2 regions of the Brevibacillus sp. FIR094 genome follow, and region 1 is predicted to be linked to the other one. Evidence: a T-box and tRNA genes for the amino acid it is inferred to sense, from the RefSeq annotation. Region 1 holds a T-box; the other holds one or more tRNA genes.
What was found. A T-box is a leader RNA that pairs with one kind of tRNA and senses whether it is charged. The one in region 1 lies ahead of argS (arginine--tRNA ligase), so its partner is inferred to be a tRNA-Arg.
Positions count from the first base shown of each region.

Region 2: it encodes a tRNA-Arg, which carries the amino acid that the T-box ahead of argS (arginine--tRNA ligase) is inferred to sense. The anticodon was not compared.

Region 1 is NZ_JBEAES010000015.1:21,438-36,852, reverse strand. Features, by position in the region: gene ACQ5DJ_RS15185 (universal stress protein) at 1-798, shown strand, start outside; gene ACQ5DJ_RS15180 (MFS transporter) at 857-2,095, opposite strand; gene ACQ5DJ_RS15175 (TetR/AcrR family transcriptional regulator) at 2,158-2,751, opposite strand; gene ACQ5DJ_RS15170 (deoxyribonuclease IV) at 2,891-3,733, shown strand; gene ACQ5DJ_RS15165 (hypothetical protein) at 3,785-4,186, shown strand; gene ACQ5DJ_RS15160 (sigma-54 interaction domain-containing protein) at 4,546-5,967, opposite strand; gene ACQ5DJ_RS15155 (CoA transferase subunit A) at 6,249-6,914, shown strand; gene ACQ5DJ_RS15150 (3-oxoacid CoA-transferase subunit B) at 6,914-7,576, shown strand; gene ACQ5DJ_RS15145 (ABC transporter substrate-binding protein) at 7,620-8,438, shown strand; gene ACQ5DJ_RS15140 (amino acid ABC transporter permease) at 8,488-9,153, shown strand; gene ACQ5DJ_RS15135 (amino acid ABC transporter ATP-binding protein) at 9,171-9,911, shown strand; gene ACQ5DJ_RS15130 (thiolase family protein) at 9,939-11,120, shown strand; gene ACQ5DJ_RS15125 (hypothetical protein) at 11,203-11,565, opposite strand; gene argS (arginine--tRNA ligase) at 11,691-13,406, opposite strand; T-box leader at 13,456-13,720, opposite strand; gene ACQ5DJ_RS15115 (hypothetical protein) at 13,745-14,257, opposite strand; gene ACQ5DJ_RS15110 (sigma-70 family RNA polymerase sigma factor) at 14,455-15,027, shown strand; gene ACQ5DJ_RS15105 (YcdB/YcdC domain-containing protein) at 15,018-15,415, shown strand, end outside.
Region 2 is NZ_JBEAES010000057.1:7,821-22,965, reverse strand. Features, by position in the region: gene ACQ5DJ_RS28735 (hypothetical protein) at 1-87, opposite strand, end outside; gene ACQ5DJ_RS28730 (hypothetical protein) at 181-357, shown strand; gene ACQ5DJ_RS28725 (NupC/NupG family nucleoside CNT transporter) at 428-1,609, opposite strand; gene ACQ5DJ_RS28720 (RidA family protein) at 1,750-2,157, opposite strand; gene ACQ5DJ_RS28715 (hypothetical protein) at 2,315-3,550, opposite strand; gene ACQ5DJ_RS28710 (hypothetical protein) at 3,609-3,923, shown strand; gene ACQ5DJ_RS28705 (hypothetical protein) at 4,130-4,555, shown strand; gene ACQ5DJ_RS28700 (hypothetical protein) at 4,595-5,131, opposite strand; tRNA gene ACQ5DJ_RS28695 (tRNA-Arg) at 5,255-5,331, opposite strand; gene ACQ5DJ_RS28690 (histidinol phosphate phosphatase domain-containing protein) at 5,475-6,506, opposite strand; gene ACQ5DJ_RS28685 (DeoR/GlpR family DNA-binding transcription regulator) at 6,500-7,300, opposite strand; gene ACQ5DJ_RS28680 (ABC transporter ATP-binding protein) at 7,284-8,303, opposite strand; gene ACQ5DJ_RS28675 (ABC transporter permease) at 8,303-9,091, opposite strand; gene ACQ5DJ_RS28670 (ABC transporter permease) at 9,088-9,933, opposite strand; gene ACQ5DJ_RS28665 (alkaline phosphatase family protein) at 9,970-10,803, opposite strand; gene ACQ5DJ_RS28660 (ABC transporter substrate-binding protein) at 10,793-11,890, opposite strand; gene aceA (isocitrate lyase) at 12,082-13,371, opposite strand; gene aceB (malate synthase A) at 13,399-15,006, opposite strand.

The DNA.
Region 1 (15,415 bases):
TACGCCAAAAATAAGCATGATATCACATTGCTTCATGCCATCTCGCCGTTCCCTTCACGCAATGTTGTCAGAAGGTTGGGAAGAGAAGTCGTAGAAGATTATCAATTGGATGAAGCAAGAGATGATCTGAAAAAATTCCTGGCAATCGTTGAAGAAGCAGGTATCACTTATGAACTGGAGATTGAGTTCGGAGAGCCACATGAAGTCATTGCGAAGCATGCTGCGAATGATTATGCTGCCATCGTAATGGGAACACATGGCTACGGTCGCATTACAGGCTTCCTGTTGCAAAGCGTCAGCTATCCGACACTCCACGATGTCAATGTTCCGGTCTTCCTCATTGCGGAGGAGACAGATGCGAGCCGCTTCCCTTGGAATAAAGTACTCATTGCAGTAGATGGCTCCGATCATTCGATGGAAGCTGCGAAAAAAGCTATTGAGATGGGGCAGCACCTCCCGGATGTATCGTTTACACTCTTGTCCGTTGTCATTCCACCAGTCACATACGCAGGTGTATATGGTGTAGGCTGGGATAACATGAATACACTCGAAGGTTGGGGACGTGAAACGTTAAAACCTTGCGAGGAGCTGCTCGAAGCTGCATCGCTCCCTTTTGAAAGCAAGGTCGTGGTTGGAGATCCAGCTACTGTGATCCGCCAGACAGCTGAAGAAATCGACGCTGGACTGGTTGTGCTCGGTCATCATGGCCAAGGCGCAGTTGCAGGTACGCTGCTTGGCAGTGTTACATTTAAAACGATTCATCGTACGAAAACACCACTCCTCATTGTGAAAACATAGCATTTTTTAGAAAAAGCTGTCCGCTTGGTGGACAGCTTTTTTGCTTGGACGCATTCTCTTACGATACAGTTTGCGCTTGTTTGTGTTCGAGAAGATGGTTAGCCCCATCTTGTGTAACATCCCACTTGATTCGTGTACATCCCCATGCAGCGAGCAGAAGGATGACAGAAGCGATCAGAAATACCGAAATCAACGAAGTCATCTGCATGAGCGGACCTGCTGCAAAGGAACCGATCATCATGAGCCCGACCATGAGCGGTGAAATCGTTCCATTCACTCGTCCGATATACGCTTCATCCACGAGCTTGATCATGAACATACCGATTACGATCTGTAAAAATGCCATCCCAATTCCGGTGAAAAAGCGCATCGCTGCGGTGACGTATACCCAAACAGAGAGAACTTCTACGGCGACGGAAAGAGCGAAGAATATCAATCCACCTGTAATGACCCAACGACCATTCAGGCGGTCCAGATAAATGGAAGCCAAAATACCGCCCAACAGCATACCCAATCCGTCTAACGCGGTAAACCATTGAATGGCTTCCTTGGAGAGTAATAGACGATCCGTGATAACAAATACCTCCAGTGAATTGATAAGACCCGAGGATAGTCCCAGACACGAAAAGGTAACGGCAAGCCCGCGCAAGGCTGGTCGTTTTTTTACATAGGCAAAACCTGCTTTAATCTCAGAAAGGAGCGTTCCGTCTCCCTCTGTTGCACTGGCAGTTGAGGTAGGGAGTGTCAAGAGGATCAGTGCCGAGACGAAGAAGAGGACGGCCATCGTTAACAGGGAAGGATAGATGCCCCAATGTTCAAAGAAGAAGGTACCGACAATCGGGCCAACCAGTAGAAAAATGGAACCCGTACTTTGTGAAATAGACACAGCTGCTGCAACTTGCTCATCAGGAATATGACGCTTCATCATCTTGGCAGAAGAAGGCTGGGAGAACTGCGACGCGACAGCTGAGATAAATGTCGCAAAGAATACAGCGATCCACATCCCTTGCCAGAGCAAATACACGATGACCAAGACAGAGAGGGCGCTTAACAGGTTCCCGGCTATCATCGTTCGCTTCGGATTCCAGCGATCAGCTAATGCCCCACCAATAATCGAAAAAACCAAGATAGGCGCAAGTTCGATAGCGGTCAAGAGCGATACGGCGGTCGGATTGTTGCCGCTCGTCTCCATCACATAGTAGAGCAAGGCCATGTTACGTATCCATATACCGATATTTTCTAATGTATCCGTGATAAAGACGGTGAGAAAAACCTTGTTTCCCCAAAGACCTTTCATAGGTCATTTCACTCCCGAAAAGTTATACCGAACGTCCGGTCTAATAAAAGTTGAAAAAAATGCTACTTGGCAACAATGCCATGCAGCAAAACGTCAATGCTCCTCTTCAGCAGAGCATGAAGACGCTCGTCTTCCATTTGATAACCTACGTTAATGATTCCGTTCATGAGCCCTTCCAGTATCATCGCCATTTCTTCGGGATCGCATGGAGCGAACTCGCCTCGGTCGATTCCTTCTTGGAAGAGGGAAGTATAGAGGGTATACGTGGAGCCGAGAATTTCCAGCACTTGTTCCAAAATGACTGGATCGGCGAGCTGGCTACCGGAGAACTCTTCACCTGCTTTTTTTAGAGGGTGGGACAAAAAATCCTCCAAGAAAAAAGTAGCTAAGCCGTACAGTTTATCGATGGATGTCTCGAATTCTTTTTCTTTTTCCTGCCACAGATATACCCATTCGTTGTACTGCTTTTCAAGCAAATACAGGAACAACTGCTCCTTGTTTTTGAAGTGGTAATAGAGGCTGCCCTTACTCGCTCCTGTTGCTTGGCAAATGTCCTCAATGGAAGTGGCTGAATAGCCTTTCTGAGAAAATAACTCGGTGGCTTTCTCTACGATATGTTGTTTGGTTTTCTCCCCATCGAGACGACGCTTTGACATTTTAGAAATGCTCCTTCTTCTAGACTGAACGTTCGGTTTAGTTTCAGTTTATTCGATCTGACTGGGAAACGCAAGTGCTCGATTGAGAAGAAGGGTCAGAGGGAAAAATGATAAGAAGCGAGAGAAGGGCGGGATTACTTTGCAAATCGGTTGTCATGTCAGTATTCGTCATGGGTATGAGGAGGCGGCGAGAACTGCATACAAAGAAGGAGCGTTATCATTTCAATTTTTCCCGAAAAACCCTCGGAGCTTGAGCGTCAAGCAATTCGATGCCCGGGACGCAGAGCGATGTCGCGCTTTTTGTCAGCAAAACGGCATGCTGTCGATTGCTCATACGCCATACCCGGTGAATCTTTGTGTCGAGGAGCAGGAGCTATTCGCCGTCACAGTAGGCTCCGTACGAAATGACTTTGAAATTGCCGAAGCTTGTGGAGCGTTGGGCGTGGTCGTTCATTTTGGTCAGTATAAAGGCGCTGATGTACTGACCGGTTACAAAATCATGATCCAGATGGTCAATCAAATTTTGGATGGCTGGAATGGAAAAGCCCAGTTGTTAATCGAAAACAATGCGGGACAAGGCAACCGCATGGGCACGACACTCGAAGAGCTTATACAGGTTCGACAATTGCTTGCTGAGCCACAGAAGGTAGGCTTTTGCCTGGATACGTGTCATGCATTTGCCAGCGGATTGTGGAAAGGAAATGATTGGGGGGAAGTAGCCGATCGGATGCGAGAGCTCGATTATTTTACGAGCTTGCGTGCCGTTCATCTGAACGATTCCGTTTATCCGAGTAGTTCCTTTCGAGATCGGCATGCCTCCATCGGAAAAGGAATGATCGGTGATGCAGCCATTGCCGCTTTTTTGCAAACACCCGAATTGCAAGGACTTCCTATCGTCCTAGAAACGGCGAGAGGCTCAGAAGGGGGCCATAGCGAAGAAATCAAACATGTTCGTCTGCTTAGAGACAATTGGCAGGGGTGACCATGTTGTGGTAGAGTGTGAAATGATGTGTTCAACACGGGAGGGGTACCTATGAAAAAGCGTATTAAGGTGACGATTGCTGATTTTACTCATCTTACAGAAAACTTGAATAACCCGGAGGAGCTCGCTCTGTACGAAGGGGCGAACGGAAATACATACGATGCTGAAATCGAGCATGATGGATATGCGATTGTAGATGTAACAGACGAGGATTACATCGAGCTGGCTCCGGGGGAGTATCAGCTAATGATCGAGGAGTGGACAAACGCCGGACAAATCGGCGAGTGGACACTGCAAACCATGTCTGACCCAGCGGATGACAAGGCTTTGCTGTATCGCACAGTGGACAAGGCTGGGACGGAAATACAAGCACCACAATCCTTGCCGAAGCAAGTAGTCGAGCTGGTTGCCAATACGTGGTTTGGCAAAAAAGCAAAGAAGATTGAGGAGTAATCGAAGAAAGAAAGGAGCGCTGCGAGGTAGCGCTCCTTTTTTATGAACGAATCTGAAAAGATAAAGATGATCTTCCTAGTTTTTTTTATAAAGTACCGATGAACAAACAAAGCTGGTGAGAAGAAAAAGCGCAGGGCTCGTAGACCTTGACAACGCCTGCCCAGTCGGAACTTAAAAAAGGGGACCACGCTTGTCGAACACTTCTTCCTTGAGAAACATCCGCCCGTAGGGTGGCTTTGGCTCGACGGTCCCCTTTTTTAAGTGGAGCCGGACAGTCAATCCTCCTTGCGAGCGTGTCAGAGTCGAAGAGAACTGCGCTTTTTCTTCTCCTCCACTATGTTGACTCAGCTTTTTTTCAATCACTCGTCCTCAGATTCCAGCAGAATCCCATACTTTTTAATCCGACGCATAAGTAACGACTGGGTTATACCGAGTGCCGCTGCTGTTTTGCGAGTCGTTTTATGCGTGCGCAATGCTTGCAGAATAAATTCCATCTCAATTTTCTCCATCCGCTCTGTAAGGGAAAGAGAACCGAGTGAAAGAATCCCTTCCTCCAGCTCACGAATACTCCGCAGTTCTTCTGGCAAATCACTGACTTGGATTTCATCCAACTTGGACGTAATAACGATCCGCTCTACCAAATTTTCCAACTCCCGCACATTCCCAGGCCATTCGTATTGATGCAAAACATCCAGCGCTTCCGGGGAAAAACGTCGTTTCTGGTTATGCTTACTATTGAATCGCTGTAAATTGTGGTGGAGTAGAGGGAAAATATCGTCCTTTCTCTCCCGTAATGGCGGAACATTGATTGGCAAAATATTAAGGCGATAGTATAAGTCGTGCCTAAATTTGCCCAACCGCACGAGCTCTTGAAGGTTGGCATTCGTTGCCGTAATGATACGGATGTCAGCTGTGTATGTTTTGGTGCCGCCGATCGGCATAAATGTTTTGTTTTGCAAAAGCAGCAATAATTTCGATTGCAAGTGGTAGGGAAGCTCGCTGATTTCATCCAAGAAAAGCGTACCTTTGTCCGCCATTTTCACTAATCCGATTTTCCCTGAGTGACTCGCCCCTGTAAATGCCCCTTTGTGGTAGCCGAACAGCTCTGACTCGATCAAGGTTTCGGGAATGGCGCTACAGTTGACGTGGACGAACGGCCCACTTCTTCGTTCGCTCAATTGGTGGATTTGCTCCGCAAGATAGCTTTTTCCTACACCTGTTTCTCCTGTAATAAACACGGTAGTGTCGACAGGGGCTGCTTTTTTCATTAATTCTAGCAGGGCGAGATAGGAACGGCTGTTGCCAATCAAGGTTTGGGAGGAGCTTTGGTTTGCCTCCCATTTCATGAGCTGAATTTCTTCGCCGTACCGCTTTAGCAAAGCGACTGTCTCTTCCAGCTGTGAACTGGCACGAGCTGCCTCTGTTATATCGCGCGAGTGGGAAACGATCAGCTCCGGTCTCCCATCCTCATCCGGGATGATATGTCCAGTCACCAGGAATTTCCCCTTATTATTGACGAGCTGAATGGTTGTGGTCGGTTTTCCCGTTTCCAAAACCAAGCGGGTGACTGAAGGACTGAAAATCCCCATTTCTTCAAGATCAGATACGTTTTGCCCGATGAGTTCGGCTTTTGGTAGACCACACAGGTTTTCACTCGCATTGTTTAACCATAAAGTAGTTCCCTGTGCATCAGCAATGAATATGCCATCTGCCAGTGTGTTCAGGATGTCAATAAAACGATCAACAGAAGACAGTGCTAGTATCTCCGCAGCTTTTTCCATGTTGAGTAGCTCCCCGGTTTTTCAACTGATTGTACAAGATCAAATTGATCGTTGTATAGTGAATCGAAATTAAAAATACTTGAGTCGAAATAGATTCAAGCGAGAAGTTAGACTTTTCCTACTTTTCGATTCAAAGGTGAGTCTATTTCGACTCAGTGAAAGTGAAGTGATTTTAGCTTGAATGCGTTTTCTTGCTGTTTTAAGGCTTGGCACAAGAGTTGCTATTACATACTTGGACGTAAGCGATTTACCCAAGAATAAGAGATAAGGAAATGCATGCGATGTTATCAAAACTGGTGACGCACGAACAAGCAGTGGAGCATGTTCTGGATGGCACCCGGCTGATGTATGGCGGATTCGGCACGATTGGCTCCCCAGCACAATTGATTGATGCGATCTTGCACAAAGGCGTGCAAAGCTTGACACTCATCGGAATTGATGCGGGGTATCCGGAAATCGGAATCGGAAAGCTGATCAGTCATGGACGGGTGAGGCGGCTGATAACCACACATATTGGCTCCAATCCCGAAGCAGGTCAACAAATGATGGACGGGATGCTGGAAGTGACATTTTGTCCACAAGGAATTTTCGCAGAAAAGATTCGGGCAGGAGGTGTTGGCATTCCGGGAATCGTTGTAGATGCGTATGTGAGAGGAGAGCGAATGGAAGGAGTAGAGCCATTTGCTTTTGCCGGAAGAACTTGTCAGATTGAAGCTGCCCTTACAGCGGAGGTAGGGATCATCTATGCGAAACAGGCCGATACTTACGGAAATCTCATTTATGACAAGGCGGCAAGAAATTTGAATCCGCTAGTAGCGATGGCCGCAGATTTCACGATCGCTGAGGTGGAGGAGATCGTTCCTGTAGGAGAGCTGGACCCGGAAAAAATCGTGACGCCTGGCATTTTTGTGGATTATATCGTGGTTCGTGGCGGAGGGAACAGCTAATGGGGTTGGAAATAGATCAGCGAAATATGGTTGCGTGGCGTGCAGCCAAAGAGGTCGCTCCTGGAATGGCAGTGAACTTGGGGATTGGGATACCTGAGCTCGTCGCTGATTTTATCCCGCATGAATGGCAAGTCATGTTTCACTCGGTGAATGGAATCTTGGGAGTCGGACCTACGCCGTTAAAGGGAGAAGAGGACCAGCATATTTCCAACGCAGGTGGAGCACCTGTTACCGTTGTTCCGGGGGCATCTTATTTCGATAGCACCATCGCGTATGGCATGATCCGAAGAAGAAAGCTGGATGTAGCGTTTATCGGGGCTTTGCAGGTGAATCGCCGAGGAGATCTGGCAAACTGGATTGTTCCAGGCTCACGCGTTCATGGAATTGGCGGAGGAGCGGAGCTGGCCTATTATGCCAAGAAAGTAATCGTGCTCATGAGCCATGTCAATCAGGCAGGCGAGCCCAAAATTCGCAGGGAGTGCACATTGCCGCTGACGGCGAAGGGCTGCGTCGATCTCATTATCACCGAGAGGGCCGTTATCGAGGTCACGCAAAGAGGCTTGCTTTTGACAGAGGTCATGTACCCGTACACCTTGGAAAACGTCATCGCGAATACCGGAGCACCTCTGATGATTTCAGAAAATTTACAAATGGTAGAGTAATGAAAATGTAAGCGTGAACACAAAGAATTGGGGGATGGAACAGATGAAAAAAACATGGAAAACAATCGCAGGAGTCGTATTCTCGTTGTCACTACTTGTAAGCGGATGTAGCCAAGGCGCTTCCACTAACAGTGCGGGAGGTCAAGCGGGTGGGGCTACGGCTGGTAATGCATCGTCCATGACAAAAGAGGCAGGCGTATTTGTATACGCGGCTTCCGGTGAATATCAGCCATTCAGCTACTTCAAGGATGGTCAATTGACTGGATTTGATGTCGAGATAGGCAATGAGATCGCAAAGCGCTTGGGTCTTGAGCCAAAGCCAGTCACGTCGCCTTTTTCCGGTATTATCGCAGGGGTAAAGGAAGGTCGCTACGATGCGGCGATTGCCAGCCATGCGATTACAGAAGAGCGGAAGCAGCAGGTTGATTTCGCAGACCCATACTATTTGTCCGGTGGTCAACTGTTCGTTCGCCCGGATGGGACTATTAGTACGCTGGAAGGATTAAAAGGCAAAGAAGTGGCAGTTGCACTCGGTACTACACATGAAAAGATGGCGCGGGAGTATACGGATAACATCAAAACCTATGACAGCGATGTAACGGCTCTGCGTGCATTGGAGCAGGGAAAACACGATGTCGTGATTACTGATAGCGTCGTAGGGGAGATTGCCATTGGGCAAGGCTTGAAGCTTAAGAAAAGCGGGAAGCCACTCTCGGAAGTCAAGCATGGAATCGCAGTGCGCAAAGGGAATACGGAATTGCTGAACAAGATCAACGAAGTGCTCAAGCAAATGATGGAAGATGGTACCTACGTCAAATTGAGCGAAAAGTATTTTAATCGCGACATCAGCAAAGCCGAATAGTGAGTTGGTATAACAAGTATATTCCATTACGAGTGAGGGGTGGCATCAAGTGCCCAGTATTGCCCATCTGACAGAAGAGTTTCTCCGGACATTGCCGTTTTTTTGGAAGCCGTTGCTGTTGACATTTCAGCTGACGATCGCTTCTGTTATCGTAGGCTCGATTATCGGATTGTTTGTCGCCTTGTTAAAGGTGTCCAAGCTTCCAGTTGCACGTTTCATAGCCAATGCGTACATCATGATCATTCGCGGTACGCCGTTAGTCGTGCAAATTTTTGTTTTGTATTTCGGCTTTTACAAAGTCATTGACCTGGGTCAATTTTGGTCGGCAGCGCTTGCTCTGGCGATTCACAGCGGAGCCTATATCGCAGAGATTTTCCGGGGCTCTATTCAGTCGATTGATAAAGGACAAATGGAGGCAGGGCTTTCTCTGGGCATGTCCACTCGTCAGACTATGCGTCGGATCATTTTGCCGCAAGCGATGAAACGATCGATCCCGCCACTTGGCAACCAGTTTATTTTGTCTTTGAAGGAATCGTCTCTGGCCGCTTTCATTGCCATGGATGAGTTGTTCTCACTGGCCCGCCGCTTGTCTGCGGAAACCTTTGATGAAATGACGTACTTTTTGATTGTGGCGCTCTATTACTTGGTTATTGTCATGGCGTTTACGTATGTGGTCCACATCATGGAGAAGCGTCTGGCAAAAGGAGAGGCGTAAAGCGGAGGGGAAAGACGATGGAAAAGCAAAGAGAAATGATACGCGTGCAAAATTTGAAGAAAAGCTTTGGAAAAGTGGAAGTTCTCAAGGATGTTACCTTGCAAGTCGGAAAGGGTGAGGTCGTCGTCTTGATCGGTGCCAGTGGATCAGGAAAAAGCACACTGATTCGATGCATTAATTTTCTGGAGATCAAGGACGGCGGAGAGATCTATATCGAAGGAAAAAGCATCGACCCGAAGAAGGATGACTTGACCAAAGTGCGGCAAAAGGTAGGCATGGTGTTCCAGCACTTCAATCTGTTCCCGCATAAAACGGTACTGGAAAACATCATGGAGGCACCGCTGATTGCTAAGAAAGCGGATAAGGAAGAAACGAAGCAGGAAGCGCTCCGGCTGCTGCAAAAGGTAGGTCTTTCTGAAAAAGCGGACGCCTACCCGTCTAGCCTCTCCGGTGGACAAAAGCAACGCGTGGCAATTGCTCGTTCACTGGCGATGAAGCCTGAGATCATGCTCTTCGACGAGCCAACCTCAGCGCTTGACCCAGAGCTGGTAGGCGAAGTCCTGGAGACAATGAAGCAGCTCGCACAAGAAGGAATGACGATGATTATTGTGACGCACGAAATGGGATTCGCCAAAGAAGTGGCCGATTGGGTTGCGTTTATGAATCAAGGTAAGATCATCGAGATGGCTAGACCCCAAGAAATTTTCAACAATCCGAAAGAAGAGCGCACGAGAGAATTTTTAAACCGTGTACTGTAATGGCAGAAAACGAAAGGGAGCTGTGGCATGAGAGACGTGGTTATAGTCGCGGGTGTGCGCAGTGCAGTGGGTGCATTCGGGAAAAGCCTGCGTGACGTACCGGCAACAGAGCTGGGGCGGCAAGTATTGGAAGGCTTGATGAATAAGGTTGATTTGCCGAAGGAACAAGTCAATGAAGTGATTTTTGGCAATGGGTACGTACATGGGGGAGGACTCAATGCTGCACGTATCAGCTCGCAGCTGGCGGGATTTCCTCGCAATGTCTATGGTCACATCGTCATCAAAGCGTGTGGTTCAGGATTGAAGGCGATTGGCAACGGTGCGCTAGCCATAGCAGCAGGTCAAGAGGACGTGGTGATTGCGGGGGGAGTGGAGTCCATGAGCAATGTTCCCTACCTCGTGAAGAATCGCTGGGGCAGCAAATTCGGCAATTTGTCCATGGAGGACGCCCTCTTGTCCGATGGCTTGATCTGCTCGCTGACCGGTGAGCACATGGGCATGACCGCAGAACGGCTGGCTGTACAGTACGGTATTTCCCGTGAGGAGCAGGATCGTTTTGCCTACGAGAGCCATGTAAGGGCAGCAGCAGCAATCGAAGCAGGCACGTTCGAGAGTGAGATCGTACCGATTGAAATCAAGGATCGCAAAGGCACCCGCGTATTTGCGCAGGATGAATCCGTGCGTCATGATATCAAGCTGGAAGAGCTGGCTAAGCTGAAAAGTGTTTTTCAAAAAGAAGGAACCATCACTGCCGGAAATGCGTGTCCGATGAACGACGGCGCAGCCGCTGTATTGATGATGTCTCGTGAAAAGGCGGAGGAAGCGGGTTTGACTCCGCTCATGAAAATAAAGGCTTTTGCCAGCGCAGGAGTCGAGCCTGGTGTGATGGGGATCGGACCAGTTCCCGCCACGCAAAAAGCACTGGAGAAAGCTGGATTGACGCAGGGTGACATTGGACTCATCGAATTGAACGAGGCATTTGCCGCTCAGGCTTTGTCTGTAATCAAATGCTTGGAGCTGGACACGAGCAAGGTGAATGTCAATGGAGGCGCGATTGCCTTGGGTCACCCTGTGGGAGCAACTGGTGCTAAACTGACAGTGACGTTGATGAACGAAATGATGCGCAGTCGCGAGAAGTATGGCATGGTAACGCTGTGCATGGCAGGTGGCATGGGGATGTCAGTGATCTATGAAAATTTAACGATGTAAACTTCATATGCAAATGAAAAAGCCCCAGACGTTGATATGTCGGGGCTTTTTGCCATGAAAGTGTGATCGCATAATAGGGGACTTATTGTTCGCGTAAGTATTTTCGCAATGTGGCCGCTACTTCTGTTGGGTTTTCCAACTGCACAATGACATGCTGATATTTGACATGCCCCTCTATTTCTAGAATCAACAACGAATCAGTCTGGGTAAAAGAAAGGAAGTACCATTCATTTTTATGCTGAAAGCTTCCTTCATATATGTTCAAAGGTGCAAAAGACGTCCCTGGCAGTCGCAACATCCATTTTGGCGGAACAAAAGAACCGACCTGAACATTCTTGATCGATTGGTAGGGTAACGTGATCGTGCTCTTCAAGGCTAAGAATGTATGCAAGCCAGTGAGACGCAAGGTAAAATCCGTCTTGCCGAAATGTACACTTCTTCCCATCGTTGCTCACCTCTTTCATCTGCCATCGTTTCATTATCCCACAGATGAATCATGATGACACGGGACACTCAAAAAAGCCGGCGCTTCCCCACAAGAGGAAGCCAACCGGCTTTTCGTCTTCTTTCTTACATTTCTTCTGGAGCAGCCAGACCGAGCAGACGCAGACCTTCCTTTAGTACAGCAACGACTGCTGCTACGAGCTGGAGACGGGATGCTTTCACATCTTCTTCCTCAGCCAGGATGCGCACATTCGCATAGAACTTGTTGAACGTTTGCGCCAGGTCGATTACATACTTACCGATTTGCGACGGATCGAAGTTATCGGCAGCACGTTCGATTACCTCTGGGAACGCGTTCAAGAGGGTAATCACTGCCCAAGCCTCTTTGCTGTCGAGTGCGCCGGAAGCCAGGTTCACCGTCGTTGCTGGCTGGTAACCACCTCTGCGCAGCAGCGAGCAAGCACGCGCGTGTGCGTATTGCACGTATGGTCCTGTTTCCCCTTCGAAGGTCAGCATCTCTTCCCAGGAGAAGTTGACATCATTCAGGCGGAAGTTTTTCAAGTCATGGAAAATAACTGCGCCTACCCCGACTTGACGAGCCACTTCTTCTTTATTGGACAGCGTAGGGTTTTTCTCTTCGATGACTTTTTGGACATCAGAAATAGCTTGTGCCAACACTTCTTCCAAGAGAACAACTTTCCCTTTACGCGTGGACATTTTCTTGCCGTCCTTGAGCATCATGCCGAATGGGATGTGGTGCATATTTGCGGACCACGCATAGCCCATTTTTTCCAACACTTTATAGAGCTGCTGGAAGTGGAGGCGTTGCTCGTTCCCTACGACATAGAGTGCTTTTGCAAAATCGTACGATTCGTGGCGGAAGAGGGCAGCAGCCAAATCACGTGTAGCGTATAGGGTAGCGCCGTCTGATTTTTTGATCAGGCATGGCGGCATGTTGTATTCATCGAGGTTCACGACCATTGCGCCGTCGGATTCAGTCAAGAGACCTTTTTCCTCGAGCAACGTAACGACGCGATCCATTTTGTCGTTGTAGAATGCTTCCCCGTGTGTGGAGTCGAAGGCTACGTTCATCAGGTCGTAGATCTTCATGAATTCCTTGAGGGACTCATCACGGAACCATTTCCACAGATGCTGTGCTTCCTCGTCGCCATCCTCGAGCTTTTTGAACCATTCACGGCCTTGGTCTTCCAGAGTAGAATCGTTTTCGACTTCTTCGTGGAAGCGAACGTAGAGGCTGAGCAGCTCCTTGATCGGTTCTGCTTTTACCTTTGCTTCGTCACCCCAGAGGCGATACGCGACGATCAGTTTGCCGAACTGCGTACCCCAGTCACCCAAGTGATTGATGCGCACTGGCTCGTAGCCTTGCTTTTCCATGATGTTGGCAATCGCGTTCCCGATTACAGTAGAGCGCAGGTGACCCATGGAAAATGGCTTGGCGATATTCGGTGAGGAGAGGTCGATTGGTACTTTGCGTCCTAGACCGACATTGCTGCTTCCATATGTGCTGCCTTGAGTAATGATTGTTCCGATTACTTGCTCAGCCACATTTTCTTGATCCAGGAACAGGTTCACATACGGTCCAACTGCTTGTGATTCACGCAATGGTGCACCGGAGAGCTGTCCAGCCAGCTCTGCTGCGATCATCGGTGGGGCTTTGCGCAATGCTTTTGCCAATTGGAAGCAAGGGAAGGCCACATCGCCCATTGCAGGGTTTGGTGGTGTTTCCAGCATGTCATAAACGGCTTCTTTGGTCAGTGTGTCTACGCCCATCGAGGAGAGCGTAGCGGCAATCTTTTCAGCGACTTGGTGTTTGTAGCTCATCTTAAATTTCTGCTCCTTTCAAATAAAAAAACCTCTACGTCTCCTGTGAAAAAGAGACGAGAGGTTATACTCCCGCGGTGCCACTCTTGTTGTTTTTCCCCTCCATGAAATTTGGAAGGCAAAAACCGCTTGACCTGCTGTAACGGGCAGTCCCGGCATAGCCCTACACGATCTGTTGCCCATAATGACTGGCATAGGATGTTCAGGCTGCATCTCCGAGGGGCGCTTCCTCACATGGTTTGGCATCGGGCTCACACCGTCCCCGACTCGCTACAGCCTCGCACAAGGAGTACTTTCCTCATCAACGATTCGTTTGTTTCTCTAGAATTATAGCTGTTTTAACCGTCAGGATGCAACTCACTGTTCCGGTTTTGCAAAATCTTATCTAATTCAGCGAAATATTGTTTGGTCAGCTCTTCCCTTTCTTCCGCGCTGAGGTTATCCGCGTTCATCATTTGCTCTTTGTACTGTTCCAGCTTTTCGAGCATGGCCAGCTCGGCAGCAGCGGCATCGTCCAGATCGTAATTTTCCGATGGATCGAACGGGATCAATCGATTGTCGTTACCACTGCGCAAATATGCGGAGCGCCAGTTCTCCGGAAACTGGTACGGCTGTTCGCTAAACATAATCGCTAGAATATCGTCGGATTCAATCGGCAGGAAGTGATCGTAATCGTCTCTTCTGCCTCCCTCGGATAAATTAATGTGGGACAAAAAATAGTGGAGATAATGTTCCCCGGTTTCGGTATTCTTAACGATGGAATAGGTTTCAAACTCGGATTTGGATAGTTCTTTTATGGTCTCTAAACAGGATAGAAATTTGTCTTTTTCACGTGCTTGCAAGTCAGCCATGTCATCTCGTTCCTTTCGCTCTACAATAAGCCTCATGATAGCAAAAGCAATGTGCTCTGACAATGAAAGCAACGCAACGGAGTGCAGCAGTGGGAGCAGGAAAAGAATGATTGATAAAATAATTGGATATTCTTGTCACAAAAATAAGCCAGCTGGATCAAATACATATCAACACGAAACAAGGAGGTGAACATCGCGTGAATGCAAGTGCCAAAAGTAGCGAAGCAGACTGGACGCTGCAACTGACCAACGAGGAGAAGCTAACGAGACTCATGAGCGAGTACGGAGACAACATCGTGCAGCTCGCCTACTTGATCGTCAAGGACCGGGGAATCGCGGAAGACATTACCCAGGAAGTATTCCTGAAGGCGTATCGGGGTCTGGATCAGTTCCGCCATCGGAGTAGCGTGAAAACGTGGCTTTACCGAATCGCGATCAACGAGTCCCGCAAATATTTGCGTTCGTGGTCCTTTCGCCAGATTTTTTCTACATACCTCTCCAAAGAGGAAGCACCGCCGGAAAAGGTCGACACCGCAAATGTTGAATCGGCTGTCATCGGACGAATGAGCAAGGTACAGGTAGCGGAGCAGGTGATGAAGCTCTCACCACTGTACCGAAAAGTCATGGTACTTCATTACTATGAAGATTTGTCGATAAAAGAGATTGCGCAAGTGCTGGATATTTCAGAAGATGCCGTACGAACCCAATTGTCCCGGGCCCGAAAACATTTTAAAGCATTGTGTGAAAAGGAGGGATTGGAATGGATATAGATAAGCAAATGCGCGAAGCAGTACGGAGTGGGAGTCAAGAATCTATAGAAGACGTGAGGTTTACAAAAGAGATGGAATTACGGATCAGAGGTGAGATCGCACAAAATAAACACAAGAATCGAAACCGATTATTTATGGCTGGATCACTTGCTGCTTGCTTCGCGGTAACTGCTGTAGGCATGCACCAGCAAGGTTGGTTTCCACAGATGCCGAGTGGAAAAAATTTAGCGAGTGCGGTCTCAACGACTGCAACCGATAAAAAAAATACAGAGGCTAAGCAGAACAGCGTAAAGGTGTCGCCGGAAGAGGCTATTTTACCTTTGAAAAAGGCGATCACAGCCATAAGCAAGACAACAATAAGAGTGGATAGCACGAGCCATGGGATCAG
Region 2 (15,145 bases), on a different contig from region 1:
TTTAGAATCTGTTGATACGCTCGTATCAGGTGAACAGCCTCCCACAATCAAACCTGCCACTACGGTTATACACACCCATTTTCTCAACCGACTTCACTCCCTTATCTCCTCTTGAATGGTCTCATCGCAACTTCGTCACTGGTAAGACGTATCTTTTAGTAAAAGTGAGGTGTTGTATGAATGCCACTCTGGTTACTCGTCTTACTTATTTTCGGAGGTCTCTTGCTGATTGGAGCCATCATCGATTGGATTGCCAAGCATCGGAAGCAGAGAGTCCTCATAGAACGTAACAACCGTGATTCTCATTCCTTTGATGAAGGATACGATCCGAGAAACAAAGACGAATATCTCACTTGATAGACGCAGCTCCCCTTCATTTAGTTACGAAACCACATCTAACAAAAAAAGACCCCCGAAAGGGTCCCCTTCACACCACAATGCTGATGATAATTCCTGACAAAATACTGACGAGTGTTGCCCCATACAACAGCTTCAGTCCAAACCGGGCGACGACATTTCCTTGCCTTTCATTCAAGCCTTTTACCGCGCCAACAATTGTCCCGATGGAGCCAAAGTTCGCAAACGAAATCAAAAACACAGACACGATGGCGACCGTTCTTTCGCTCAACTGACCTTGAATCTTCGTAAAATCGAGGATGGCGACGAACTCGTTCGCCACAATTTTGGTGGCCATGATACTTCCTGCTTGTACAGCTTCATGCCAAGGAATCCCCATAAGAAAGGCGAGGGGTGCAAAGACGTACCCTAACAACGCTTGGAACGAAATACTGAACACCGCACTGAATAACCCGTTCACCATCGCAATGATTGCAATAAATCCGAGCAACATCGCGGCAACAACCACGGCTACTTTAAATCCATCCAGAATGTACTCCCCAAGCATTTCAAAGAAGGCCTGTTTCTCTTCTTTTTCTTGATCGAGCAAATCATCTTCCGGCTTCACTTCATACGGATTAATAATAGAAGCAATGATAAAACCACCAAATAAGTTGAGCACCAACGCAGCTACTACATACTCCGGTTTGAGCATGGTCATGAAGGAACCCACAATCGACATAGACACGGTTGACATCGCAGAGGCGCACAGCGTGTACAACCTGTTTTCAGGTATGGCACTGAGCTGTTTTTTCACGGTAATAAACACTTCAGACTGCCCGACGATCGCCGAAGCAATCGCATTATACGACTCCAATTTTCCCATTCCATTCACTTTGCTCAATACGAGTCCTACATAATGAATAAATAAAGGGAGGATCCTCGTGTATTGCAGAATGCCTATCAGTGCGGATACGAACACAATCGGGAGCAAAACTTGCAAGAAAAACGGCGACGCACCCGGATTCGCAATGCCACCGAAAACAAAATTGATCCCCTCGTAAGCATACTCCAGGAGTACAGAAAAGCTGCTGGCAATGCCTGATATTAAAATGAGTCCAATACTGGTTCGCAACAGCAGCAATCCAAATACGATCTGAATCAGAATCATGATGAGGATAGGGCGATACCGAATGCGCTTTTTATTACTACTTGCCAACCAAGCAAGCAAAAATACCGTAATCAAACCTATTCCTGCGATGATATAATGCATGCAACCAACTCCAATAGCAAAAGATTTAGAGCCGACACGTACCATTGTCGATCCGCTTATCTCGCTCCATAATCTTCCCAAAAGAGCACAAAAAAACCCTCCTGAACGATGAATAATCGAACAGAAGGGGGATGAGACAACTATATATCTGCAACGGCGATGGCCTCAATCTCAATCAACAGCTCGTCCCTGATGAGCTTGCTCACTTCAACGGCAGAGCTCGCTGGCGGGGTTTCTGTATTCACGTACTGATCTCGAATCTCACGGACAATGTGCATCTTGGAGATGTCAGTCACGAAAAAAGTCAATTTCACCACATGGTCAAAGCTGACTCCTGACGCTTCTAGCGCGAATTGGATATTTTCGAAAACTTGTTTTGTCTGTGCGGCTAAATCGCCTGTGCCGACCAGTTGGCCTTCCCTGTTGAGAGCCACCTGACCCGATACATAAATCGTCCGTGCGTTCCGAACCTCCACCGCATGGGTGTAGCCAAACGTAGGTGGCATTGTTTCAGGGTTGATGAATTTGATTCGCTTATCATTTTGCATCCGACATGCTCCCTCCATTCACATTTGTTGGTAAACCATTCTATCATACCCGAAAAATTCTGACCATTCTCCGAGTTCACAAAGAAACAGAGGAAATCCTCATGATGAATAACCCGTCTCCAGCTAGGTGAGGACGGGCTTTGCTTTTTAATAGTCTCTATTTTGAGGAATTAAATTGATCAAATAGCGCGCTTCCAGAGCTTTTTGGCTGTTCTTTTTTGTTTGCGGCTTCAAATTGCTGAAACAGTCCGCCGTCATTCTTCTTTTTTTCTTCTATTCTTATTTCTTTCTTTTTGGGTAGGGGCTGTTGAATCGGTGTTCTTTCTGGCTTTACAGGCTTTACAGGCTTTACATTCTTTTTCTTTCTCGTACTTTTCGTATTTTTCGTAATGATCTTGTTTGGAGGTTGCTTCTTCTTCTTTCTTTTTCTATTCATAAACCAATAAGATAAAGGAAAAATCCCGAGCATAATCGTGCCCGCTGTAATCAAATACAGCTTCCAGGTCGTTTGCCTTTTCTCTTCCGCTTGTTTTTCTTCCCGCATCTTTTGGACAACTTGTTCGAAATCACGAACCTTATAGTTTTCTTTAACAGACGACAGGTTCTTTACAAACCCTACGGAACGGCTTCCATAATAGATAAAATGTCGCGGGGCATTGTTCACTGTCATCTGATATATGTATCCTGTCGGGACACCTGAGTCTTGGATTTTTTCTTTTATATCTTCCATAAGATCAGGAGAAGTCGGATCAATCATTTGGTCATATTCCAAAACTTCATAGTTCTTACTTTCATTTTTCCCTACTAACTGAATATTTTCTTCATTGTTAAAAAGAAAATACCTCGGAATCCTATTGATACTCTTCCGATAGACTTTGTTTTTCGGGAAATTATGCAAGGCCATTTCGTTGCTGTGCATTTCCAGTGTTTGCTCTGAAAGCAGTACCTCTTTTGCTTCTATGATGGGGAGGTTTTTCTCTAAGGCTTCATATTTAGGGAGCCAATGAATGATACCATCCGGGTCTAAAAACATGTAAATATCCTGATATTGAAAGGATGCCACATAGATTTGATTGGTTGGCAGGCTATTAAGATAAAACTCTTTTTCAAATGGTGTGGGATCGAAATTGTATGGGATGTTAAAGACTGTTGCCCCATTTATCTCACTCTCATCTATCTCTTCTAACTGTCCGTTATTATGTACGGTAAAGTATAGGGGGCCATTATGAGTTGGGTCACCCCAAATGGTCGTTTGATAATATTGATTCGGTTGTAAATGGTATGGTCCAATACCGCTATCGATTTGGATTAAGAGTTCGGACCGCTTGATTCTTTCCTCTTCCGCAGCAGCTTCTTCGCTCGTCTCCTCTTCTTGGCTTGAATCTTCTTCCACGTTTTCTTCATCATCGTCGTCATCGTCATGCTTTTTGAATTTAACTGGCTTGGATGATTTGAAACCACTTGATGGTTTTGCGCTTTTTATCGTGGAGCTTGAACTTTTGCTGGTTGAGCCTGAGCTTTTTCCTGAAGAGTACGAGCTTTTGCTAGATGAGGATGACCTGGTACTCGATGAGCCTGAACTTCTGCCGGACGAATATGAGCTGGTACTCGATGAGCCTGAACTTTTGCCGGACGAATATGAGCTGGTGCTAGACGAACCTGAGCTTCTGCCTGAACTACTGGAGCTAGATGAACTTGAGCCTCTAGATGACGCAGGCTCTACAGGAAGGATTACTAGACTAATCATTACAGTGCTAATAAAATAGGCAAGCAATTTCCGCATGAAATATGACCCCTCTATGAACCAACCAATGGTTCTCTCTCTAAATAACAGTTAAATACTACCACTGCACATCGTATTAACGCTACAAAATTCCTCTCCTTCCTACTTCATCCTTTTTTGACTTTTTACCATGAAATCTATCCTGTATAATTTTTGGAAAATAGGAACCTAGAAAGAGAGGATTTGCTAGTGACAACGGTTTACGATAAAGCGAAATATCATTACGAAAACTTTGAGGAGGATCTTCCTCAAAAACAGGCATATGTACATACAGGGTTTTTCATAGGCTGGTTGATTGAAAAGGATATGATTAGCGAGGATTTTCAAAAGAGTTTCGAAAACCTCATCGCTGATTTTAAACAAAGGAAGATGACTGGTCCTGAGGTCTATGAGAAGACGGGTGGAGTATTTGCTAAAGACATGCTGAATGAAGAAGGGAACCAGTTCGCGATGTTTTACTTCGATTTCGATACTGGAGAGTATCGCTATCATTATCTAGAAGCGTTTGATTGTGAACCGAGTGTGTATCACGTCGAAGATACTTGGGAGAATTACGAACATATCAAAGATTGGATCGACAATGAGTACGAGTACTGGTGTGAGAAAAATGAATAAGACCGCGTAACCACGCGGTCCTGCGGTCAAGTCGCTATCCTATTTCTGCAGGATGAAATCAGACATAACTACCTTCTCCCATTGAATTCCTTTTGGACTCACGTTGGTGTAAAGCGTTATGGAGTCTGCACCTTCAACGATAGCCTTCAATTGAAAATTCATGTCCTTGGGCTGCAAATATTCATCATACAGCTGTTGGTAGTTGGGATCGTTCTTTTCTTTTGCGACTTTGATGTATTCTACGGTGTCAGGGTCTTTCTCAAAGTTTTTGTATTTCACTTGATACGCGAATGTCGCTTCTACTTTTCCGTCCCCTGATTTCTCTTCATAGTCCGATAAGGTAAACTCCAGCAGTTCATAGTAGGGGGAGAAAGCTTTCTTGCTCTCTTCTTCCATATAGCTTGCGATTTGGTTATAGGTTGAAGAGTTGTCGACCGATTGTTTTTGTTCCTGTTCTGTGCCAGCGTTCGTTACTTCTTTTGCAGGTGGCGCGGCAGTCTGCTTTTGTACGACCGCATCTGAGCTGCATCCGCTTAAGTAAACCGCCAAGACCATAGCCATACATCCTACAATCACATTTTTCAAAGGAAATCCCCCCTTATTTCGTTCGTCATTGGATAGACGCTATACATTTCAGGCATGCTACACATCTCAACAAAAAAAAGAAAAAACCTTGATGCCCCAAGGTTTTTTCTTCGATGGCGTCCCCGAGAGGATTCGAACCTCCGACCTACAGTTTAGGAAACCGTTGCTCTATCCTGCTGAGCTACGGGGACAAGTATGATCACCTACTTTCTTATTATATGTGTATATCCATTTTTCGGCAAATACAAGTCGAATGTGGAAGATAACAAAAAAACCTTGGCATTCCAAGGTTCTTTGCATTTTAAAAAATATTTTGCTCAAAACATGCTGCTTTTCACAAGCAGCCCTCGTCTGGAATAACTGATTCAAAAAGAATTAGCTTCATGATCCGTTGACGACCGGAAAAAGTGGCAATCTCCGTTACCTCTTTTGAACGAAGAACTTCCAGATTCTCCGCCACGTATCTCCCAATATCGTCGGGAAAGTGCGCGTCGGACGAGAGTGTCAGTGGAACACCATGCGCCACCAGAACGTCGAGGAAAGCGGGGCTGGGGCACATTTCCTTAACGGGATAGCGGTAGTACAGGCCTGCATTGATTTCGGTCGCTGTATCCGTTTCTCTCAAAGCAGTTGCGATCCGGTGGTAATAGGGAACTATCTCTGATTCCTCAGGGCGATAGGAGAACACTTTCAGATTGTCCAGATGGGCAACAAAATCAAATAAGTTGCTCCTGATCATGGACTCAACCGTGTGGAAAAAGTCCGCGTATAACTGTTTCAGGTCATGCTGCTCAAATAGATGACGAGTCTCGGGATTGTCAAAGCCCCATCCTTGCATAAAATGAACAGAACCGATCACATAATCCCACGAAGCGCCTGCCAACAAGCTTTCCAATTCTGCTTCGCCGCCGATAAAGTAATCCGCTTCGATCCCCAGCCGCAACTCCACACCGCTTGCCGACCAACGCTGCTTTGCTGCCTCGATGGCGACACAAAAGTCGCTGAGGCTCTCGGTGCATACTTGATCAAGCCAAGTGCGCTGCAAGCGACCCAAATCGGTATCACTGAGGTCTAGATACCGTTCAAAGTAGGGACGAGCTTCACGAAAGCGGTATAAATGATCGACAATCCCCACTTCCTTCAAGCCTTTGTTTAACGCTTCACGTAAATACAGATCGATCCAGGACGGGTCGTAGCACCCCAGAGACATGCGATTATTTAATCGCGCAAGACTGTCCAGAAGCCAGGCGCGGGTATGTCGAGGTTCAGTAAGCGGATAAAAGTGGTCGAGGGCCACATTGGTACGGTCGAGCCAACGCAATGAAAAAGGCCCTTCTTCCAGATGAAGATGATAGTCGATTAGCATGTGAAGTCTCTCCTTCCCGGATGTTCGCTTATCCAGGTAGTTTGAATGCCAGACGAAATCCATTCATCCGGCATCGGCTGGTCACAAACAACCGCGCTGACATCCTGCCAGCCGCAAATACGAAAAAATTGCGTTTGGCCGATCTTGGTTGTGTCTCCCAATACATAGACTTGCTCTGCCCGCTGTACCATCATGGTCGAGCACAGCGTTTCTTCCATGTCATAGTCGGTGAAGCCATCAGCCGTCATTCCTCCACAGGAAATAAACGCTTTATCAAAATGAAAACGAGAGAGCAGCTCGCAGGTAAACGCCCCGGCAACCGATTGTTGGCCCGGATGGGTCAGCCCCCCCAGCATAATGACCTGACCGTTGAATTGATTCGCTTCCAACAGCTCGTTTAGTAAAGAAGCGGCGGGGAGCGAATTCGTGACAATCGTTAATTGATTGAGGCCCTTTATCGCACGTGCCAATTCCAGTGTTGTCGTCCCGACATCGAGCGCGATGGTATCCCCGTCAGACAAAAGTTCTGCTGCGATTTGCCCAATTTTCGTTTTTGCCGCCTGTTGAATCGCCTGTTTCTTTTCAAAGTGCGGCTCACGCTTTACCAAATGATAAGGGATAGCTCCTCCGTACACTCGTTTTAACAAACGTTGCTGTTCCAATTGGTCCAGATCACGACGTATTGTCTCCGGTGTTACTGCCAGGTTTTTTGCTAGACTCATCACCTGAATTTTACCGTGGCGGTTCAATTCGTCTAGTATCACTTGCTGTCGTTCTTCAGGCAATAGTGTCATAAAGCGGAATCACATCCTTGGGACCTAAATACAATGTTTTTGTTGCGCCTATCTGCTCCTGCTCGAAGGACAGGTGAAGAGTGTCCACCAACACAGGAACATCACCAACGTTCAGTTCATAACGGGAAATGTTGCCGAGCATGGTTACTTGAGCGATATTCCCGGTCAAGCAGATGTCCTCCCCAGTCAGAGGCTGTTCGCGAAACGTCTCGGGACGGATTGCAAAACGTTCAACTGCCGGATGAGACAAATGAGGCGCGATTTGGCTAAGCTGCTCGGCAGTCAGCACGTTGTAATTGCCAATGAAGCGAGCGACAAATTCAGAGCGAGGTTGCGTGTAAATCTCTTGAGGACTGCCGTGCTGAACGATTCGTCCACCATTCATGATATAGATGCGGTCACTGACAGCCATTGCTTCTTCCTGATCGTGAGTAACCAGCACAGTCGTCATGTTTAACTCTCGTTGGATCGTGCGTAACTGCTTTTGCAAATTTTTACGAATCTGGGCATCAAGCGCACTAAGCGGCTCATCGAGCAAAAGCACTTTTGGCCGAGTGACCAGAGAACGGGCAAGTGCCACACGCTGCTGCTGCCCACCAGACAATTCACGCGGGTAAGCCTGCTCCTTTCCCACCAATCCCACCAGCTCAATCATTTCCTGGACACGGAGCCTAATCTCCGTTTTCGAGATTTTGTTCATTTCCAGGCCAAAGGCAATGTTTTGACTGACCGTAAGATTGGGAAAGAGCGCATACGATTGGAACACCATGCCGATCTGCCTGTTTTTTGGCGACACGTCCGTCACATCTTTGCCGTCAATGTAGATCATGCCCGTATCAGGAGCCGTCAAACCACTGAGGATGCGTAACAGCGTACTTTTGCCACACCCGCTAGGGCCAAGCAAGGTAACCAGCTCACCTTTTTCAATCGAAAGATCAAGTTGCTGCAACACGTGTTGACCGTGAAAGGTTTTGGACAGGTGTTCGATTTGGACGTAGCTCATCAGGGAACCTCCTTGCGTGCGAAGCTTCGGCGCGTGAATTTTACAACCAGGCCAGTGATGATAGCCATCAGGACAAAATAAGTGACGGTAATCGCGCTGGCGACATGCCCACTTGACGATAGCTTAGCGTATAGATACATCTGCAGGGTTTCGTATCTTCCTCCCACCAGGATGTTAATCAATACGAATTCACCAAACAAAATGGAGAACGACAGGAGTGAGGACACGAAAATTCCAGACATGATATTCGGAACGATAATCCGTACGAACGCCTGCCAGTGACTCGCACCCAATAGCTCGGCTGCCTCCATCAACGAACGTGCCTGCAAGGCAAGCAGACTGTTGCGCGTTCCCTGATACAGATACGGGAGCAAACCGACCAAATACGCACCGGCTGTGATGATGACCATTGGAATTCCGTTTCCTGAATAAGTACGGATCAATCCGACAGCCATAATGACACCCGGAACGGCATAGGTCAGCATCACCAAAATCTGAACCAGCCTCTCCATCCGGGGTGCGTAGACGATAATGGAGAATACAGCAGGAACAATAATGACGACGGCAACGACAGTCGTCAGAAAGCTGAGCAGAAAAGAACGCCCGAATGCTTGCAAGAAACGGGGATCAGCATACAGCTCCGCGAACCATTTTCCTGTGAGTCCTTCCGGCAAAACTGTGCTGTTCCACTCAGTTGCCAGTGAATAAAGTACGGTAGCTGCGACAGGCAAAAACAAATACAGCATGAGCAACGTAAACGACAAGGATGGCAAACTAATCCGCTTCAAGACAAATCCCTCCGAATCTTCCGCGTCAGCCACTCGTTCACGAGCAGGGCAGCGGCAAGCGTCAGACCGAGCAGTACCGCAAGTGCGCTACCCAGCTCGGGTCTGGCAAAAATGTCGCCAGATACTAGCGCACCAATCCGAATGGGTACCAGATTGTAGTTGCTCCCGGTGAGCGCGTAGGCAGAAGCATAGGCACCCATTGCGTTGGCAAACAAAATGCTGAATGTGCCAACGATGCCAGGAAGCAGTACCGGAAAACCGATTCTCAACCAAAACTTCGAAGGACTGGCCCCAAGCAACTCTGCCGCTTCCATCCATTGTTTCTGAACAGCGTTGTACAGGGGATATAAAAGCATTACCGCCAGAGGCAGTTGAAAATAAATATAAACAAGCGTCAAGCCGCTCCACGAATACAGAGTAAATGATTGACTAAAAACAATGCCCAGTTGCTTCGCGAGCAAAACAAACAATCCACTGTTTCCCAACAGGACAATGAAGGCAAAGGCGAGCGGAATCCCCGCAAAATTGGAGGTTAGGTTCGTAATGACAAGAATTCGCTGTTGCAGAGATTGCGGGAACCGGGTAATCCCATAGGCAGCAAAAACAGCAACGACGATTCCAATGAGAGCAGACAGGAATGAGATGAGCACGCTGTTCTCAAAAGCCTGCAAGTAGTACGGATTTGAAAAAATCTCACGATAGTGACTAATAGTAAAACCGCCGCCCCCCTCGGCCTGAAAGCTCCCTCCGATCATGGAAAGCAATGGGACGAGGAGAAACAGAGCGATCATTGCAAAGAACGGAATCGTCGTAACCCAAAGCACACTGACAAATCGTTTCATCGCAAAAGCTCCTTTCTTAGAGGAAAAGACGCCCCCTTAGGGAGACGTCTTACTCAGCCCTCCTACGTTCAATGGCTGCATCTCTTTCGAGGGGGAGATGCCAAGCAAATGGCAGGCAAGCGGAGCCACCTGCAATTGCGGAATTGCCTCCTCGCGAATACCCGGAGATACCAGGTTGCTGATGACAAACAAGGGGACATCCCGGTCAGCGCTAGAAGTGCCGCCATGATTTCCATCAGCTGTCATCCCATGATCGGCTGTTACGATGATTTGATAACCCGCATCGATCCACGCAGGAAGCACATTTGCCAGTATCGAATCTGCCGCCAGAACGCGATTTCGATATCGTGCGGAATCGGCCGTATGCTTATGTCCGTCATCGTCGATATTCATGGAGTGGACGTAAAGAAAATCTGGATTGTATCCATTCAATAAAAAGTTGGCGTCAGCAAACAAGTGTGTATCCGGATAGTGATCTTCCCAGTAGAACATCCCGTGTTGTATCGGCTTGTCGGTGTTCAATTGGATTCGGTCGTGAAACGGACTGAACGGGGCCTTGTTGTAAAGCTCGCTTACCCAGCAATAAGCGGCAGCAGCGTTGGATATCCCATTTTTCCGCGTCAGGTGAAAGAGACTCTCCTGGTGCGAAAGCCGAACCGCCTGATTGCTAGAAATTCCGTTTTTCCACACAGGGGTTCCCGTTAAAAGAACCTCGTACAAAGGACGAGAGAGACTGGGCAGTTCCGATCGTACCTGAAAGCGAGCCGCGATGCCGTACTCGACCAGGTGATGTAGGTACCCCATGTGCGAGACGGCTGTATCAAATCTCAATCCGTCGAGCACAATCATGGCGAGCTTACTAGCGCACATGGATTAACACCTGCTCTTGCCATAACTGCGGCAATTTTTTGGTTGTCTCTTCCCAAGCAGTCAAATCGCCCACCGGACGTGCGTTTTTATACATTTCATCAGGGAGCAGCATGGCTTTAGCAGATTCATCCAGCTTGGCATTAGCACGAATCGGTCGAGCATAGCCACGAGCCAGATTGGACTGTCCAGCGTCGGAGAGAATGTATTCCCGAGCCAGCATGGCCGCGTGCGGGTGCTTGGCGTACTTATTGATAACAGTTGCGTACCCGCTGCTGACTGATGCTTCCTCCGGGATCAGGACATCAAAGCGGTTTTTATCGATTTTGTCCCGGTACCCGAGCGCGTTGAAGTCCCACAAGATAGCGACTTCGACCTCACCCTTTTCTAGATTGGCAAGGCTCGGATCGCTCGTACTGAGCCGCTTGTTTTTTGCCAACTCAGCGAAAAAGTCTATGCCGGGCTGAATATTTTTCTCATCTCCTCCATTAGCATAGGCCGCGGCCAGTACAGCAAACTGTGCCTGATTCGCTTTCATAACATCGCCGATCGCGATCTTGAAGCTGCCGTTTTTCAAATCTGCCCAAGTCTTGGGAGGATTTTGCACCTTTGTCTTGTCAGTGATAAAGGCCAGTGTTCCGGTATAACCCAGCAACCAATGTCCTTCATTATCTTTTGCCCAGTCGGGAATGTCGTTCCAATAAGAGGTTTTGTATGGCAACGTTAGCCCTTTTTGCTTGGCTAACGGTCCAAAAGCGATGCCTACGTCACCGATATCTGCTGTGGCGTCTTCTTTTTCTGCTTCAAACTTAGCCAATTCTTCTGCGCTCGACATGTCTGTGTCCGTATGCTTCAAGCCGTATTGCTTTGCGAGATTGCCCCAAGTCTCTCCCCAGTTTGCCCACGTGTCCGGCATACCCACGGAGTTGACTTCGCCCTCCTGCTTTGCTTTTTCCACGATTTGATCCAGGGTCAATTGCGACGTATCCAGAGAAGTGCCTGATTTCGTTTCAGTGGCACATCCCGCAAGCAGAAAAACGGATGTCATGACAACAACGGTTCGTTTCCAGCTTAACTGGTTCCCTTTCATCTTTAAGGCCCCTTTTCGTTTTTATTTGTGTTTGATTCCTTTGTTTTTCCTAAGCTAATCGTAAACAACAAAAATGAAACTGATATAAATGCGTTGTTAAAAAGCTATTAAGACTCTATGAAAAATAGACGTGAACGCAAAAAGTGGCCCTCTGATTATCAGAGAACCACCTAGTCCTTCGCTTTTCCTATTTAATTATGGGCGAATTGCTCCTCTTCCGTCGACCCGCTGAGTGCAGTCGTGGAGGAATTGCCGCCCGAGATAACTTGCGCAACCTCATCGAAATAACCCGTTCCGACTTCACGCTGATGACGAGTTGCCGTATAGCCATTTACTTCACTGGCGAATTCAGCTTGCTGTAATTCAGAGTAGGCAGCCATCCCACGATCACGATAGCCGCGCGCCAGTTCAAACATGCCGTAATTCAGGGAGTGGAAGCCAGCAAGTGTGACAAATTGGAACTTGTAGCCCATCTCGCCGATCTCTTCCTGGAAGCGAGCGATGGTCTGTTCATCCAGCTTCTTTTTCCAGTTAAAAGAAGGAGAGCAATTGTACGCTAACAGCTTACCCGGGTATTTGGCATGGATCGCTTCTGCAAAACGACGTGCTTCCTCCAAATTCGGCTCAGAAGTCTCGCACCAGATCAAATCTGCATAGGGAGCGTACGCCAGTCCACGAGCAATCGCTGCATCCAATCCACCACGCAAACGGAAGAAGCCTTCTGCTGTTCGTTCACCCGTCAGGAATGGTTTATCCTGCTCGTCGATGTCGCTAGTGATCAGGAAAGCGCCATTGGCATCGGTGCGTGCCACGATAATCGTTGGAACCCCCATCACATCTGCCGCAAATCGTGCGGAAATCAGGTTACGGACGGCTGCTTGCGTCGGAATCAATACCTTCCCACCCATATGGCCGCATTTTTTCTCGGAAGCCAGCTGGTCTTCAAAATGCACCCCTGCTGCGCCCGCTTCAATCATACCCTTCATCAATTCGAAAACGTTCAGTGGCCCACCGAAGCCGGCTTCTGCATCTGCTACGATCGGTGCAAACCAATTCGTCTCGGTACCACCTTCTGATTGATCGATCTGATCAGCCCGTTGCAATGCCTGATTAATTCTTTTTACAACTTGGGGAACACTGTTTGCCGGGTAGAGGCTTTGATCAGGATACATCTGACCAGACAGATTGGCATCGGCCGCTACCTGCCAGCCACTCAAATAAATCGCTTTTAATCCTGCCTTTACTTGCTGAATCGCTTGATTCCCGGTCAAAGCCCCCAACGCTTTAATATGGTGCTCGGTATGCAAGAGGCCCCACAAACGCTCTGCTCCCAGACGAGCCAGCGTATGTTCGATTTGTACAGAGCCGCGCAAACGAACGACATCTTCTGCCGTATACGGACGGTTAATTCCCTGAAACCGCTCCCCCTGCCAGCTTTGCTCCACTTGTTGAATCGCTTCTTGCTTGTTTACTTTCGTCATTTTCATTTCCCCCACTCTTTTTGTTTTTTACAAATAGCGATAACCCGGTACCGTCAGAAAGTCTTCGAAATCTTCTGTCGTTACCAATTGCAAGAACAGATCACCCGCAATGGGATACTTACTGTTGTCGTACCTCTCCTGGCCAATTGCTTGCTTGATCGCTTGCAGCTCCTCACTCAGCCACTGCTTTACCAAGCCTTCCGTCACCTTTTTACCATCCTGCAAGACTCCGTGACGATGACGCATCCATTGCCAGACTTGTGCCCGCGAAATTTCTGCTGTAGCCGCATCCTCCATCAGATTGTTGATCGGCACAGCGCCAGAACCTCGCAACCAAGCCTCGATGTACTGTATGCCTACGCTTATGTTCGTACGGACACCGGCTTCTGTAATCGTGCCCTCTGGGACTGCCAGCAGGTGACTAGCAGATACGTCTACATCTTCACGTTTGTACCAGATTTGGTTCGGCTCTCTCATCAAGCGATCGAACACTTCCATGGCTACCGGTACTAGCCCTGGGTGAGCAACCCACGTCCCATCATGTCCATCGTACGCTTCCCGCTCTTTGTCAGCGCGCACTTTGGCGATGGCTTCTGCATTTTGTACCGGGTCATTTTTCACCGGAATTTGTGCAGCCATTCCGCCAATGCAAGGTGCCATCCGTTTATGACAAGTCTTCACGGCCAGCGTGGTGTATGCTTTCATGAACGGAACTGTCATGGTTACTTGGGCGCGATCCGGTGTAATGACATCAGGCTGATTCCGCAGCTTTTTGATATAGCTGAAAATGTAATCCCAACGTCCGCAATTCAGCCCTGCACTATGCTCGCGTAGCTCGTACAGAATCTCATCCATTTCAAAAGCTGCGAGAATCGTTTCGATCAATACTGTCGCGCGAATCGTGCCGCGTGGAATATTTAATTCATCCTGCGCAAAAAGGAAGACGTCGTTCCAGAGGCGAGCCTCCAAATGGCTCTCCAGTTTCGGTAAGTAGAAATACGGTGCTGTCTGATTCGCGATAAGAGCATCTACGTTGTGGTAAAAGTAAAGTCCGAAGTCAAGCAGGCTGCCGGAGATCGGTTTTTGATCAAGGAGGATGTGTTTTTCTTCAAGATGCCAGCCACGAGGACGCACGATCAAAACCGCTGTCTTTTCATTGAGGGTGTATGATTTGCCTTCCGGGCTGATGTAAGAGATATTGCGGCGTACCGCATCCTTCATGTTGATTTGACCTTGTATGGTGTTCTCCCAGGTCGGTGAGTTCGCGTCCTCAAAATCAGCCATGAAAAGCCGAGCACCTGAGTTCAGTGCATTGATGACCATTTTCCGATCACCCGAAGGTCCCGTAATCTCCACCCGTCTGTCTTGCAAATCTTTGGGCAATGGAGCAACAGTCCAACCTCCTTTACGAATGTCCGCTGTTTCCTGTAGAAAATCGGGCAGTTGACCTGCATCGATCTGCAATTGACGCTCCACGCGTTTATCCAACAATTGTTTTCGTCTGTCACCAAACCTTTGCTCTAGCTTCATCACGAACTGAATCGCTTCTGGTGTCAGGATATCTTGATAACCGGGGTGCATCTCACCTGAAATCTGCACCTCCAGCGGATATGGATTCGTTGGTACGGTCGTCAAAACAGCTCCTCCTCCCTCACTTCAAAGTTATTATGGTACAGATCGATAAAATGTTTTTTATTATATAACAGCAAGAGCAAAAAAAATGTTCTTACTCCTGATACCCGCTGCCACTGCAATGGCTGCAGCATACATGCCC